Regions from separate parts of the Rhizobium sp. Nf11,1 genome, predicted to be linked through region 3. Evidence: predicted binding sites of a transcription regulator. Region 3 holds the regulator's gene; each other region holds the start of a gene.

Region 1 (3,290 bases), on a different contig from region 3:
GCCGGCATCGCGGTGGCGGGTGATGACGCGGCGGGCGAAATGCACATTGTCGCGGCCGGAAAAACGCCGCGCAGCGAGGTTCATCAGCGTGTCCTTGCCGGCGCCGCTCGGCCCAACGACGACGACCATGATACCGCGTTCGGCTCCAGCAGCCGCATGGGGTTCGTGCGGCGTCATGCGACACGGCGTCCCTGGCGCCAGACGGAGCGTGTTACCGGTACGCCGTGCGAGCGGTGGACACGGACGAGATCGGCGCGCAGCCCGGTCGCGATCCGGCCGCGATCATTGAGGCTGACAGTGCGGGCAGGCGTCGACGTCACCATCGCGATCGCTTTCGGAAGGGTAATGCTTTCCACCTCGTCGGCAAGGATGAAGGGTGCATGCAGCAGGCTGAGCGGCACGTAGTCGGAGGACAGAACATCGAGCACGCCCATTTCGGCGAGATCGCGGGCGGCGATGTTGCCGGAATGGGATTTGCCGCGCACGATGTTCGGCGCCCCCATCAGCACGCTCATGCCGTGCTCGTGCGATGCCCGGGCGGCATCGAAGCTGGTCGGAAACTCGGCAAGGCGCACGCCATTGTCGATCGCCTCGTCGACATGGGAGAGTGTGGCGTCGTCATGGCTTGCGACCGTGATGCCGCGCTCGGCGCAGACCTTGGCGATGGCGTTTCGATGTGGCGTCGAATTGCGCGCCGATTCCGCCTGGCGCTTGGCGACGAAACGGGCAAAGGCCTCATCGCTCAGACCACGCTTCTTTTGGTAGTAGAAGATATATTGATCCATCGTCTGGAACTGCCGCTGGCCGGGCGCGTGATCCATCAGCGAGACGAGCCGCACATGCGGATCATTTTCGAAATCGGCGAAATGTTCAAGCACATTGTCGGCCGATACCTCGCAGCGCAGGTGGATGAGGTGTTCGGCGCGCAGCCTGCCTTCCTTCTCCGCCGATTGGATGGCGTCGGCCATCTCTCGCATCTCGCCATGTTCGAACCCGCCATCCTCGTCCGCGCCCATGCGCAGGCAGTCGAAGACCGTCGTGATGCCCGATGTGACGATCTGGGCGTCATGCGCCTGGACGGCAGCCGTCTTGTGCCAGCGAATGCCCGGACGCGGCTGATAATGGCCTTCGAGATGGTCGGTATGCAGTTCGACAAGGCCGGGAATGACGTAATCCCCCTCGAAATCTTCACCGGCTACCGAATTGCTTTCAGAGATATCGGCGATCTTGCCGTCGCGGATAAGGATCGATCCTGAAAGGATGTCGTCCTCGAGAACGATGCGGGCGTTGGAAAAGACGGTCTCTTTGCTCATATTGTCAGGTCTTTCAGTTTTTGGCGCCGGCAAGGGGCAGCCAGGAACGAACTTTGAACGGGGCGCCGCGCGTCTCCTCGATGAAGACGGCTAGACCGGAGATCGAAAGCGGCCGGCCGGTGAAACCGGCAAAGCGCTCGGTCAGAATCGCTTTCATCACCTCGGCGCGTGTCTCCGGGATCTGGCCGCTTAGCGTCATGTGAAAGCCGAAATCCTCCATGACGTAAGGATAACCCCAGCGCTGCAGATTGGCGCGTTGGCTTTCGCTGAGCTTCTCCGGGTTACGCCTGATGATATCGGCTTCGGAGAGCGCCGCGCGAAACGGCTCGAATGACTTTACCACCTTCGCGGCGAAATCCTGAAGAGGTTGATGAAGAGAGCCGGGAACAAGGGCGAAGAAGCGGCCGAGCTGGCCAAGCACCAGTTCGGGAATCTCGAAAGCCGGCGTGCGCGCGGCAAACTCCTCGGCAAAGGCCATGAGATCCTTTTCGGTGACAGAAGCGGCAAGCGAAAACGGCGCCTTGATCGTCGCATGAAAGCCGTAGCGTCGCGGGTCGGCAGTCAGCTCGAACTGCTCTGCCGCACTCAGCGTCTCATGTGCGGGTGCAGGATAGGTTTTGCCGCTGAACGCATCGCGGCCGAGCCAGAGCGAAGCCGCGCCGGTCAGAGGGTCATCCTTCGGCGGCGAAAAATAGAGAGCGTAGCGCAAGGATTTTGTCCTGGGGATCGTCGAAAGGGGAGCGCAATGTGCAGTGATTTGGCGGCGAACCGCAAGCAGGCTCCCGGCTAAAAGATTTCCGTGACAGAATGATGATGACGGCCGCGCCGCCACCGGCCTTCATCGAGTGCTCAGTGCGAATTCGTGCCCATCAGCCGATGGCGCAGCGCGTTCGATGCGGCGTCGAACAGGAAGACGACGATCAGGATCAGAATGACCATATAGGCGACGTTTTCCCAGTTGGCGTTGGTGCGCATTGCCTCCCAGAGTTTGAGGCCGATGCCGCCTGCGCCGACGGCGCCGATGATGGTGGCGCCGCGCACGTTCGACTCCCACTGGTAGAGCGTCTGGCTGACGATGACGGGGACGATCTGCGGCATGATGCCGTAACGATGGACGAGCACGGTCTGGGCGCCAGTCGATTTGATGCCTTCCCGCGGCTTGTTGTCGATGTTCTCGAGCCCCTCGGAATAAAGCTTGCCGAGCGTGCCGGTCTCGGTGAGGAAGATCGCGCCGCTGCCGGCAAGCGGCCCTGGGCCGAAGGCGCGTGTCAGGAAAAGCGCCCAGATCAGCATGTCGACAGAGCGCAGGAAATCGAAGAAGCGCTTGAGAATCTGGTTCAAGAGGCGGTTCGGCGTGATGTTGCGTGCCGCCAGGAAGGCGAGCGGGAAGGCGGCAAGCGCGCCGAGCAGCGTTCCGAGAAAGGCCATGACGATCGTCTGGAAAAGCTTGGTCCAGACGTCGCCGTGCTGCCATTCGCTGTTGTTCCAGATGTCATCGAAAGCGAGCGACAGGTTGGACTGGTCGGGCTTGATGCGCGGGCCGGAGACAATGAGGCCAAGGACGTCGCCGACCGGCTTGTCGAAGAATGACGATTGCGTGTCGAAGAGGAAATTCGCCCAGCCGAGGAAACGCTTGCGAACTTTCACGCGATCGACGGAAATGCTGACGTCGCCGGCAAAGCCGAGATCAGCGAGCACGTTGTCGTCATAGACCGTCATCCAGCTCGGCACCGGGCCGACCACCTCGGGCGCGCCGCTCGAAACGTTGACCGGGACGCTGACGCCGTGTGCGGTCACGATCGTTTCGCTCTTCGAAACGGTGATGCTGCGGCTGGTGCCGCTGACGGAAACGGTGATGCTGCCATCGGGATTGTTGACCACCCAGTCCGGATGCGGATTGTCGCCGAGCGGCGAGAAGCGGGGATAACGCACCTCGATCGAGCCGTCATCCTGGATGCGGAAGTCCGGCTGCACATC
Region 2 (3,290 bases), on a different contig from region 3:
CAGGCCGCGCGGGCGCTCGATCCCGCAGATTGGGACATCGAAATCCTGGAAATGCACCACAAACACAAGGTGGATGCCCCTTCCGGCACCGCCCTTCTCTTCGGTGAAGCCGCGGCCAAGGGCCGCAATATCGATCTTGCGTCGAAATCGGTCAGGGTTCGCGACGGCCATACCGGCGCCCGCGAGGCGGGCACGATCGGTTTTGCGACGCTGCGGGGCGGCTCGGTCATAGGCGAGCATTCCGTGCTTTTCGCCGGAGAAGGCGAAATCGTCACCCTGTCGCACAGCGCGGCCGACCGTTCTATCTTCGCGCGCGGCGCCATCAAAGCCGCGCTCTGGGCGCGCGACAAGAAGCCGGGTCTCTATTCCATGCTCGACGTGCTCGGGCTTTCTTCCCAATAAGGATACTACGGAGGCATATTCATGAGCGGTACCCTCGTCCTCGTTCGCCACGGCCAGAGCGACTGGAACCTGAAGAATCTCTTCACCGGCTGGAAGGACCCGGATCTGACGGAACTCGGCATTCAGGAAGCCAAAGCCGGCGGCGCTGCGCTTGCCGAATACGGGATCAAATTCGACGTCGCCTATACCTCGGCGCTGGTGCGCGCGCAGCACACGCTGAAGCTCATCCTCGGCAAGGTCGGCCAGCCTGATCTCGAGACCATCCGCGACCAGGCGCTGAACGAGCGCGACTACGGCGATCTCTCCGGCCTCAACAAGGACGATGCGCGCGCCAAATGGGGCGAGGAACAGGTGCATATCTGGCGCCGTTCCTACGACGTGCCGCCGCCCGGCGGTGAAAGCCTGCGCGATACCGGCGCCCGCGTCTGGCCCTACTACCTCACCGAGATCCTGCCGCGCGTGCTGCGCGGCGAAAAGGTGCTGGTCGCTGCCCACGGCAATTCGCTGCGTTCGCTGGTCATGGTGCTCGACAAGCTCACCAAAGAAGGCGTGCTCGCCCTCAACCTCGCGACCGGCGTTCCGATGGTTTACAAGCTGAACGCGGATTCCACCGTCGCCTCCAAGGAAGTGCTGGGCGATATGTCCGGCGCACACTGAATTCTGTGAGGCGTGCCACCGAACGGGTCGGCACGCCTTATCTCAATTCCTGGCCTCAGTTCTCGATCGTGAACTGCACCCGGTCGGCGGCGAAACGGCTGATCGAATATTGTACTGGTAAGCCGTCGAGATCGGTGTTCATTGCCTTGGCAATCAGCAGGATCGCGCCGGGAGTGAGTTCCAGATCGGCAAGGTCGGCTGTCGCAGCATGGGCCGCTGTTATCTCGGTCGTCGCCCGGACGTAGTCCCCGAGGCCGAGCTCGGCGAAAGCCTTGGTGATCGATTCGTGCTTGCGGTAGGCCTCACCGATTCCGGCGAAACGTTCGGCGGGAAACCAGCTCGTCGCCTTTGAAACCGGCCGCCGGTCGGCATGGCGCAATGTTTCCAGCCGGATCACTTGCTCACCCTGTTTCAGGCCCAGCCAACGGGCAACGTCGGCGCTCGCCTCCTCCTGCGCCTCATCGAGCAGAAGGCCGCGCATCTCGCGCGCCTGATCGCCAATGCCGGCGGTGAAGCGCGTGCGCCGGGTGATGGGGAAATTCAGCCGCTCCTTGCGCTCGATCAGCGTGCCGCGACCTTGCACCGCACGCACGATTCCCTCCTGCGCCAGCGCAGCCAGCGCACTGCGCACTGTATGCCTGTTAACGCCGAATTGCAGCGCCAGCACCGTTTCCGGCGGCACCATTCCGGTTTCGTCATAGGCTCCGTTGCCGATCGCCTCGCGAATCCGATCGGCGATCTGACGCCACAGCGCCACACCCGTCTGCCTCTGCACCTGCTTCAGTCCTGCCATTCCGCCTCTGCCTTGCCTCACGATGTCACACGCTTGTCACGACACCGATTTAAGGCTAGGTATAGCTTGTATGGTTGTCTATATCAATAGACATTTGAGGAAGCAGCGATGATATCAGCGGACAAGACAGACGCCGCGTCACAGACGGTCTTGGAGCGCAAACGCGTTGCCGATCTGCTGGCGCGTGCGGAACGGAGCGAACTCCAGGCGGCCTGGGACGCGTTGCCGCAAAAGCCCGTGGCTTATCCGGTGCGCGGACCGGAGACCGGACTGGTGATGGTGCGCGGCCGCATCGGCGGCGGCGGAGCTCCCTTTAACCTCGGCGAGGTGACGATGACACGCTCAACGGTGCGGCTCGAGTCCGGCTCCATCGGTCATGCGCAGGCGCTCGGCACCGACCGGGAGAAGGCCCGTCTTGCGGCGATCTTCGACGCGCTCTGGCAGGAGGAGGCGACCAGGGATTTCGTCGAACAGGCGCTGCTTTTGCCGATCGCGGAAAGGATCGCCACCACCGAACGTCGTAAGGTGGATGAGACGGCGGCAACCCGCGTCGACTTCTTCACCATGGTGCGGGGGGACAACTGATGGGTCTGACGACAGAAGTCTTTACCGGTGGCTTTACCGATCCGGTTTTCCATGCGCAGAGCGTCTTCAAGATGCTGATGGACGGCGTGGCCCGCCCCGGCACCATCCAGACAGTTGAGCCCGAGATCGACCCGCCGGCGCCGCTCGGTATTGCCGCCGGCACGATCGCGCTCACTCTTTGCGACCATGACACATCAGTCTGGCTTACCTCGGGACTAGCGAAGTCCGCTGTGCCGGACTGGCTCGGCTTCCACACCGGCGCCCCGCTGACCGCCGAAAAGGCGGATGCGCGCTTTGCCTTCATCGAGGCGGGCACTGCGCTTTGCTCCTTCGGCCTGTTTGCGTCAGGCACGCAGGAATATCCCGACCGCTCGACGACTGTTGTCATCGAACTTCCCGAACTCGACGGCGGACGCAGGCTGGTGCTGATGGGTCCGGGGATCCAGAGCGTCGTGGAGATCGCGCCTGTCGGCCTACCGGAGACCTTCCTCAGGCTCTGGGCCGAGAACCGCGCGCTTTTTCCGCGTGGCATCGACATCGTGCTGACATCGGGCAAGCGCTTCGTCTGCCTGCCGCGCACCACCAAGATCACAGCAACGGAGATCTGAGCTCATGTATGTTGCCGTCAAGGGTGGCGAGGCCGCCATTGCCAATGCCCACCGTCTGCTCGCCGACCGTCGCCGCGGTGACCGGTCGCTGCCAGCGATCGGCATCGACCAGATCGTCGAACAACTCGCCCTCGCCGTCGACCGCGTCATGGCCGAGGCCTCGCTTTTCGACCGGACTCTCGCAGCGCTGGCCGTCCGTCAATCGCGCGGCGACATGATCGAGGCGATCTTCCTGCTGCGCGCTT
Region 3 (3,290 bases):
GGACGAGCCCTGCTCGGCCCTTGACCCGATCGCCACCGCCAAGGTCGAGGAGCTGATCCACGAACTGCGCGAAAACTATACGATCGTCATCGTCACCCACTCCATGCAGCAGGCCGCGCGCGTCTCGCAGCGCACCGCCATGTTCCACCTCGGCAATCTTGTCGAGGAGAACGACACCGACAAGATGTTCACCAATCCGGACGATCCCCGTACCCAGGACTACATCATGGGTCGCTTCGGCTGATCACGGCCATCCGAAGCCTTCCCCTTATTCGAGGACAAAGCCCCATGGCATCGACACATATTTATTCTGCCTATGATGATGATCTGAAGTTCCTGTCCAGGCGGATTTCCGAAATGGGCGGCCTGGCCGAACAGATGGTCGCCGAATCCGTCCGGGCGCTGGTCAACGGCGATACCGCGCTGGCGCAGAAGGTCATCTCAGACGACGTGATCCTCGATCACACCGAGCGCGAAATCGGCGACAAGGCGATCGTCACCATCGCCCGCCGGCAGCCGATGGCCGCGGACCTGCGCGAAATCATGGGTTCGATCCGCATCGCCGCCGATCTCGAACGCGTCGGCGACCTCGGCAAGAACACCGCCAAGCGCGTCATCGCCGTGCAGAGCACCGGCGTTCCCCGCAAGCTCGCCCGCGGTCTCGAGCATCTCTCCGAGCTGGCGCTTGTCCAGCTCAAGGAAGTGCTCGACGTCTATACGACACGCGCTGCCGACAAGGCGACCGCCATCCGCGAACGCGACAACGAGATCGACGCCATGTACACCTCGCTGTTCCGCGAGCTCTTGACCTACATGATGGAAGATCCGCGCAACATCACGAGCTGCACGCATCTGCTCTTCTGCGCCAAGAACATCGAGCGCATCGGCGACCATGCCACCAACATCGCCGAGACGATCTACTACATGGCGACAGGCGCCCAGCCGGAAGGCGATCGTCCGAAGGATGACAGCGCCAACACCGTTGGCGCCGCGACGGAATAATCCTTCCAAGATTGCGTGCGCGCCCGTTCGGGGCGCGCAAAGAGGTCGCAGCCAATTTCTGAATTTGCGCAGGACGCCTGCTTAGAACCCCGGTTTAAGGCTTGTGCGCGAGGAGACGGACACGCATGATCCCGAGAGTCGCAGTTGTTGAAGACGAGGAAGCCCTCAGCGTGCTCCTTCGCTATAATCTCGAAGCCGAAGGCTTCGAGGTCGATACCATCCTGCGCGGCGACGAGGCCGAAATCAGGCTTCAGGAGCGCACGCCCGACCTGCTCATCCTCGACTGGATGCTGCCCGGCGTCTCCGGCATCGAACTCTGCCGGCGCCTGCGCATGCGGCCGGAAACCGAGCGACTGCCGATCATCATGCTGACGGCGCGCGGCGAGGAGAGCGAGCGTGTGCGCGGACTGTCCACCGGCGCCGACGATTATGTCGTCAAGCCCTTCTCGACCCCCGAGCTCGTCGCCCGCGTCAAGGCGATGCTGCGCCGTGCCCGTCCCGAGGTGCTGTCCTCGGTGCTGAAATGCGGCGATATCGAGCTCGACCGCGAAACCCATCGCGTCCACCGCAAGAGCCGCGAAGTCCGCCTCGGCCCGACCGAATTCCGCCTGCTGGAATTCCTGATGTCGTCGCCGGGCCGGGTCTTTTCCCGCTCGCAGCTGCTCGACGGCGTCTGGGGCCACGACATCTATGTCGACGAGCGCACCGTCGACGTCCATGTCGGCCGCCTGCGCAAGGCGCTGAACTTCTCCAACATGCAGGACGTCATCCGCACCGTCCGTGGCGCCGGCTATTCGATGGAAGCCTGAGGGTTTCTACTGCTGCTAAAGTCAAAGATTTGCCCCTCACCCTAGCCCTCTCCCCGTTCTGACGGGGAGAGGGGACGTGCCCTGCGAAAGGTCGGCGGGGAACGGAGAGGTTGCGGCATGTCCCTTCGCCCCGCGTGCGGGGAGAAGGTGGCGGCAGCCGGATGAGGGGCAACCCCAGCGCTTCCACTCCAATCATAAAAAACGGGCCGCTCGGCCCGTTTTTTATGTCCGGCGATGTCGCCTTCTCAGCTGACCCGTGCCGCGGCCCGGCGCCTTTCGTTGATCGGCTGATAGGCAAGCTTCTGATGATAGCTGCAATAGGGAGAATTGTCGGGGGACTCGCAGCCGCAGAAATGGAAATCTTCCTTGAGCGGGTCGCCGACCGGCCATTTGCAGGTGCGTTCGGTGAGCTCCGTCAGGCCGAGGCGGCGAGAAATCGGCACGACCACATTGCCGGCCGGCACATATTCCATTTCGTCGACGGCATCGACCTCGATCTCTTCCTTCAGCATCGTTGCGCCCTGTTGACGGGTCACGGTGCGGGTGGTGATCCGGGAGGCGTAATTCGGCGCGCGCGGCGCGGACGTCTGGCGCTTCGGCGTGCGCGCCGCGGTGGCCGTGCCGCCGGCTTTGGCGCGGCCGGGAAGGCTGAGCCTGTGCACCTTGCCGATAACGGCGTTTCGGCTGACGCCGCCAAGCTGCGCAGCAATCTGGCTGGCGCTCAGTCCTTCGGCCCAAAGCTTCTTGAGTTTCTCGACCCGCTCGTCTGTCCAGTTCATGCCCTGTCTCCACCTTTTGCGTTGGTGATGGCAGAATCCCTCACCGTTGTCCCGGAAGCCTCCGAAACAAGAAACGCTTGATCAATTTTGGTGACTAGTTCCGCCGCATGCAGTCTAGTAATTGAACTTTAACCTAGTGTGAGGCTGACTCCGTGACAAGAGTCGCGGGAATCCGGATGAATCGAATTTCAAGTTTTCCCCAACTTGCTGCCTCTGCGTGGCATTTCTGCAATAATGCCTGTTGAAGGCCGAAAGTGCCGCTGTACAAGCTTGCTGCATAGGCTAAGGCGGCAGTTTTGTTGACATTGCAGCGCGAAAAGGAAATAGTACCGCTCGCCGCCGAAAGGCGGCATTTTTGATTTTTTGGACCTGGTTTTGTTAGCCGGAGTCCGTGCAAGACAACATTGAACGGGAGACCCGCGCCATGGCTGAAGCCGCGCCGCTTTATGACACCTATTCTCGCGCCCCGCTGCGGTTCGAGCGAGGCGAGGGCGTATGGCTGATCACCGAGAGCGGCGAGCGTTATCTCGATTTCGGCGCCGGTGTCGCCGTCACCTCCGTCGGCCATGGCAACCCGCATGTGGTCGCGGCGCTGAAGGAGCAGGCCGACAAGGTCTGGCACCTCTCCAACATCTATGAGATCCCCGGCCAGGAGCGCCTCGCCAAGCGCCTGACGGACGCTACCTTCGCCGATAAGGTG
Region 4 (3,290 bases), on a different contig from region 3:
CCACCCGACCAGAGCAGCACGGTGGCGCGCTCCTTCATGCGGTCGGCCATCATGGCGACGACAGGTGCTACCAGGACTCGAACCACCATCGGTATGGCGAGAATAATGCCGATTTCACGGTCACTGAAACTATGGGTTTGCAGCCAAACCGGGAAAAATGGCAGCACGACGCCATTGACGAGCAGCGGCGCGCAATAGGACAGCGCGCTGAGCAGCCGGAAGCGCGGCGGCGCTCCCTCACCCGGAGAATGTTGAGCGGGAATCATCGGTGGACCTGAAGGAAACTAGATGTTGTCCTAACACACCACCCTGGGGCGCGACCATTGCGAGAAATAGCCGTCCGGAAACGTTTTAGAAAATAAATTGGGCCTGTTACCTCGCGGTAACGGCTAAATTGCTGGCGAGCCGCCGCGACTGCGACGGCTGTAAATTCACGCTGCCTGCGCGGCGAGTTCCGCCTCTTCGAGACGCTCGACTGCGGTAAGCGCCGGCACTGCGCTAGCAAGCGCTCGCCAGGTGATCAGTTCGAACGTGCCGTCCTCATGCTCTGCAACCGCTGTGCAGCTTTCCACCCAGTCGCCAGTGTTGATGTAGCGGATGCCGTCCATCTCCTGGATGACGGCGTGGTGGATGTGGCCGCAGATCACCCCGTCGGCTCCGCTCTTGCGCGCCTCTTCAGCCACGACGCGTTCGAACTCGCCGATGAAATTGACCGCATGCTTGACCTGCAGCTTCGCCCAGGCGGAAAACGACCAATATGGCATGCCAAGGCGACGGCGTACGGCGGCGAGCAGGATGTTGATGCGGATTGCCGTATCATAGGCCCAGTCACCGAGATAGGCGAGCAGGCGGGCGTTGCGGACAACGACGTCGAACTCGTCGCCGTGCAGGATCAGGTATTTCTTGCCGTCCGCGCCGTCATGCAGCATGCGCTCGACGACCTCGATGCCGCCGAAATGCATGCCCGGGAAGTCGCGCAGGAATTCGTCGTGATTGCCGGGGATGTAGACGACGCGCGTGCCCTTGCGCGCCTTGCGCAGCAGTTTCTGGACGACGTCGTTGCAGACCTGTGGCCAGTACCAGCTGCGCTTCAGGCGCCAGCCGTCGACGATGTCGCCGACGAGCACGATCGTATCGGCTTCGTGGTAGCGCAGGAAATCCAGCAGGAAATCAGCCTTCGCGGCCTTCGAGCCGAGATGCACATCGGAAATGAAGAGCGTGCGGAAATGTCTGGGTTCCATCATGTCTGTCACGAACAGTGCTCGTGCCCCATCTTTCATCTAGCCTTCCAAAACCAGACTCGTGTTTCAGGAAGATGACAAGCTGGGGAAAAGCCCTGCAAACCCGCCGTTCCGTCTGGTGGTAAACGCAGATCCCATCGAAGCCCGCAATAGCGATATCGGAAATCCGATTCATAATTTCTCGCCGCGAGGTCCTGGATCTTTCCCGCATGCCGAGAATCAAATTAACAGCAGCTGCCGATCAAGGCGTAACCTGGGGATATTGATGATGCGCGCCCGAACCGCGACAATAATGATTTCTATGGCACTGCTTGCCGGCTGTGCACCGACGCAGCAGGACTATGATGCGACGGTAACGCTGCTGCAAGGCAGCGCGAGAGCGAGAAACGAGTTCGTCAAAGTGTGCACAAAGGATTTCGATGCAAATGCGCGGCGCGCCGCGGGGATCGTGACAAACGTCTCCGACAATGACGCTCCGAGGATCGCCTGCCAGCGATATCTGACGGCCGCGATCTCCGGTCGCGCTACGTATCAGGATCTGCTCGACATCAAGGCTCACCGGTTTACGCCAAAGCTCATCAAGATCTTCCAGGGCCGCTGATAGCCCGGAAGACGCTCTCTCGCTCCTCGATTTGGAACCGAGTGAACAAGATCGACGGGCCAAGCGGATTGGGGGCAAGCGGCGACCAGACGCTACGCCCCTTTTCGGCCGGCAATATTGCCCTGCCGATCGAGCGCGTTCATGATGACAACGATTCCATGTCCGACAAAGCGGGATGGCCGATGCGTCTCTTTCTCGTTCGCCACGGCGAATCCCTCGGCAACATCAACGAACAGGCCTACCGCCAATTCGGCGATCATAATGTGCCGCTGACTGAATGGGGCTATCGCCAGGCGGCTGAGGCAGGCGCTGTCATCGCTTCGTACCTCAAAGGGCTGCCGAGCCAGGGATTCCAGAAGCTGCATATCTGGTATTCGCCGTTTCTGCGCACGCGCCAGAGCAAGGATGCGCTGCTCGAAGCGCTGCCGGAAAACTTCGTCGGCGATGTCAGGGAAGATTATCTTCTGCGCGAGCAGGATTTCGGCCTCTTCACCGAAATCTACGACCGTGCCGAGCAGAAGCAGAAATTCCCCGAGGAGTTCGAAAAATGGGCGAGGCTGCGCAACAATAGCGGCAAGTTCTATGCGCGGCCGCCGGACGGCGAAAGCCGGGCGGACGTGGCGCAGCGGGTGCGTCTCTTCCTTCAGACCGTCATGCGCGAGGCCGAAAACGGCGACCACAACGTCGCGATCGTCGGCCACGGGGTCACCAACCGGGCGGTCGAAATGAATTTCCTGCACCACTCCGTCGACTGGTTCGAGCGCTCCGACAATCCTGGGAATTCCGACGTTACGCTGATCGAGGGAACGCGTTTGCAGGGCTACGACACGATACCGCTGCACCAGGCCGCCGACCGGCAGCCGGGACAGGAGAACAAGCTGCGCGATGCCTATGGCGCTGACGTGACGATGACGCCGAAGCGTGGTGGGTAAACCGCTCCCCACAAGGGACCCTTGTGGGGAGCGGTTTGGGGCGGGGTCTTCTACGCTGCATCTATTCAAGCAGCTCGCACCGCCGCCATCGGCTTCACATTCTGATTCATCCGGAACAAATTGTTCGGATCGTAGCGCAGCTTGATTTCCGAAAGGCGCGCATAATTAGCCCCGTAGGCCATTTCGACCCGGTCGGTCTCGTCCTCAGGCATGAAGTTGATGTAGGCAGTGCCCACAGCATGCGGCTTGGTTGCCTCGAAAAGTTCGCGCGCCCAGCCGATGCAGTTTCCGTCCATCTCGGTTTCCCGCCAGCGTGCATGGACATTCATGACGAAATGCGAACTGCGCTGTGGAAATGCCGTGGCTTCGGTCGGCACGCGGCCGGCGGCGCCGCCGACATGGCCGACGAATATTTCGCATTCCGGCCCTGGCAGCTTCCGCACGGCATTGATGAGAACCTCGATCGCCGCATCGGAAAGGGAGGCGAAATCCTGGCTCTTCCAATAGTTACGGGCG

What was found. Region 3 encodes PhoB, which activates phosphate uptake and scavenging genes when phosphate is short. Its sites were predicted from a motif close to TGTCATNNANCTGTCAT; they were not measured.
Region 1: a site for PhoB is predicted at 2,113-2,129, ahead of ACQ7C1_RS09490 (DUF1045 domain-containing protein). Genes of this name have one in related genera too.
Region 2: a site for PhoB is predicted at 1,876-1,892, ahead of phnF (phosphonate metabolism transcriptional regulator PhnF). Genes of this name have one in related genera too.
Region 4: a site for PhoB is predicted at 1,305-1,321, ahead of ACQ7C1_RS16195 (UDP-2,3-diacylglucosamine diphosphatase). Genes of this name have one in related genera too.

The regions. Positions count from the first base shown of each region.
Region 1 is NZ_JBOBHU010000005.1:25,572-28,861, forward strand. Features, by position in the region: gene phnN (phosphonate metabolism protein/1,5-bisphosphokinase (PRPP-forming) PhnN) at 1-177, opposite strand, end outside; gene ACQ7C1_RS09485 (alpha-D-ribose 1-methylphosphonate 5-triphosphate diphosphatase) at 174-1,313, opposite strand; gene ACQ7C1_RS09490 (DUF1045 domain-containing protein) at 1,327-2,022, opposite strand; gene phnE (phosphonate ABC transporter, permease protein PhnE) at 2,163-3,290, opposite strand, start outside.
Region 2 is NZ_JBOBHU010000005.1:35,925-39,214, reverse strand. Features, by position in the region: gene dapB (4-hydroxy-tetrahydrodipicolinate reductase) at 1-402, shown strand, start outside; gene ACQ7C1_RS09555 (2,3-bisphosphoglycerate-dependent phosphoglycerate mutase) at 424-1,059, shown strand; gene phnF (phosphonate metabolism transcriptional regulator PhnF) at 1,115-1,852, opposite strand; gene phnG (phosphonate C-P lyase system protein PhnG) at 1,961-2,437, shown strand; gene phnH (phosphonate C-P lyase system protein PhnH) at 2,437-3,045, shown strand; gene ACQ7C1_RS09535 (carbon-phosphorus lyase complex subunit PhnI) at 3,050-3,290, shown strand, end outside.
Region 3 is NZ_JBOBHU010000001.1:5,508-8,797, forward strand. Features, by position in the region: gene pstB (phosphate ABC transporter ATP-binding protein PstB) at 1-244, shown strand, start outside; gene phoU (phosphate signaling complex protein PhoU) at 289-1,002, shown strand; gene phoB (phosphate regulon transcriptional regulator PhoB) at 1,128-1,811, shown strand; gene ACQ7C1_RS00040 (GcrA family cell cycle regulator) at 2,057-2,590, opposite strand; gene ACQ7C1_RS00045 (aspartate aminotransferase family protein) at 3,015-3,290, shown strand, end outside.
Region 4 is NZ_JBOBHU010000010.1:21,541-24,830, forward strand. Features, by position in the region: gene ACQ7C1_RS16190 (MFS transporter) at 1-266, opposite strand, end outside; gene ACQ7C1_RS16195 (UDP-2,3-diacylglucosamine diphosphatase) at 432-1,244, opposite strand; gene ACQ7C1_RS16200 (hypothetical protein) at 1,510-1,842, shown strand; gene ACQ7C1_RS16205 (histidine phosphatase family protein) at 2,025-2,774, shown strand; gene ACQ7C1_RS16210 (FAD-binding oxidoreductase) at 2,840-3,290, opposite strand, start outside.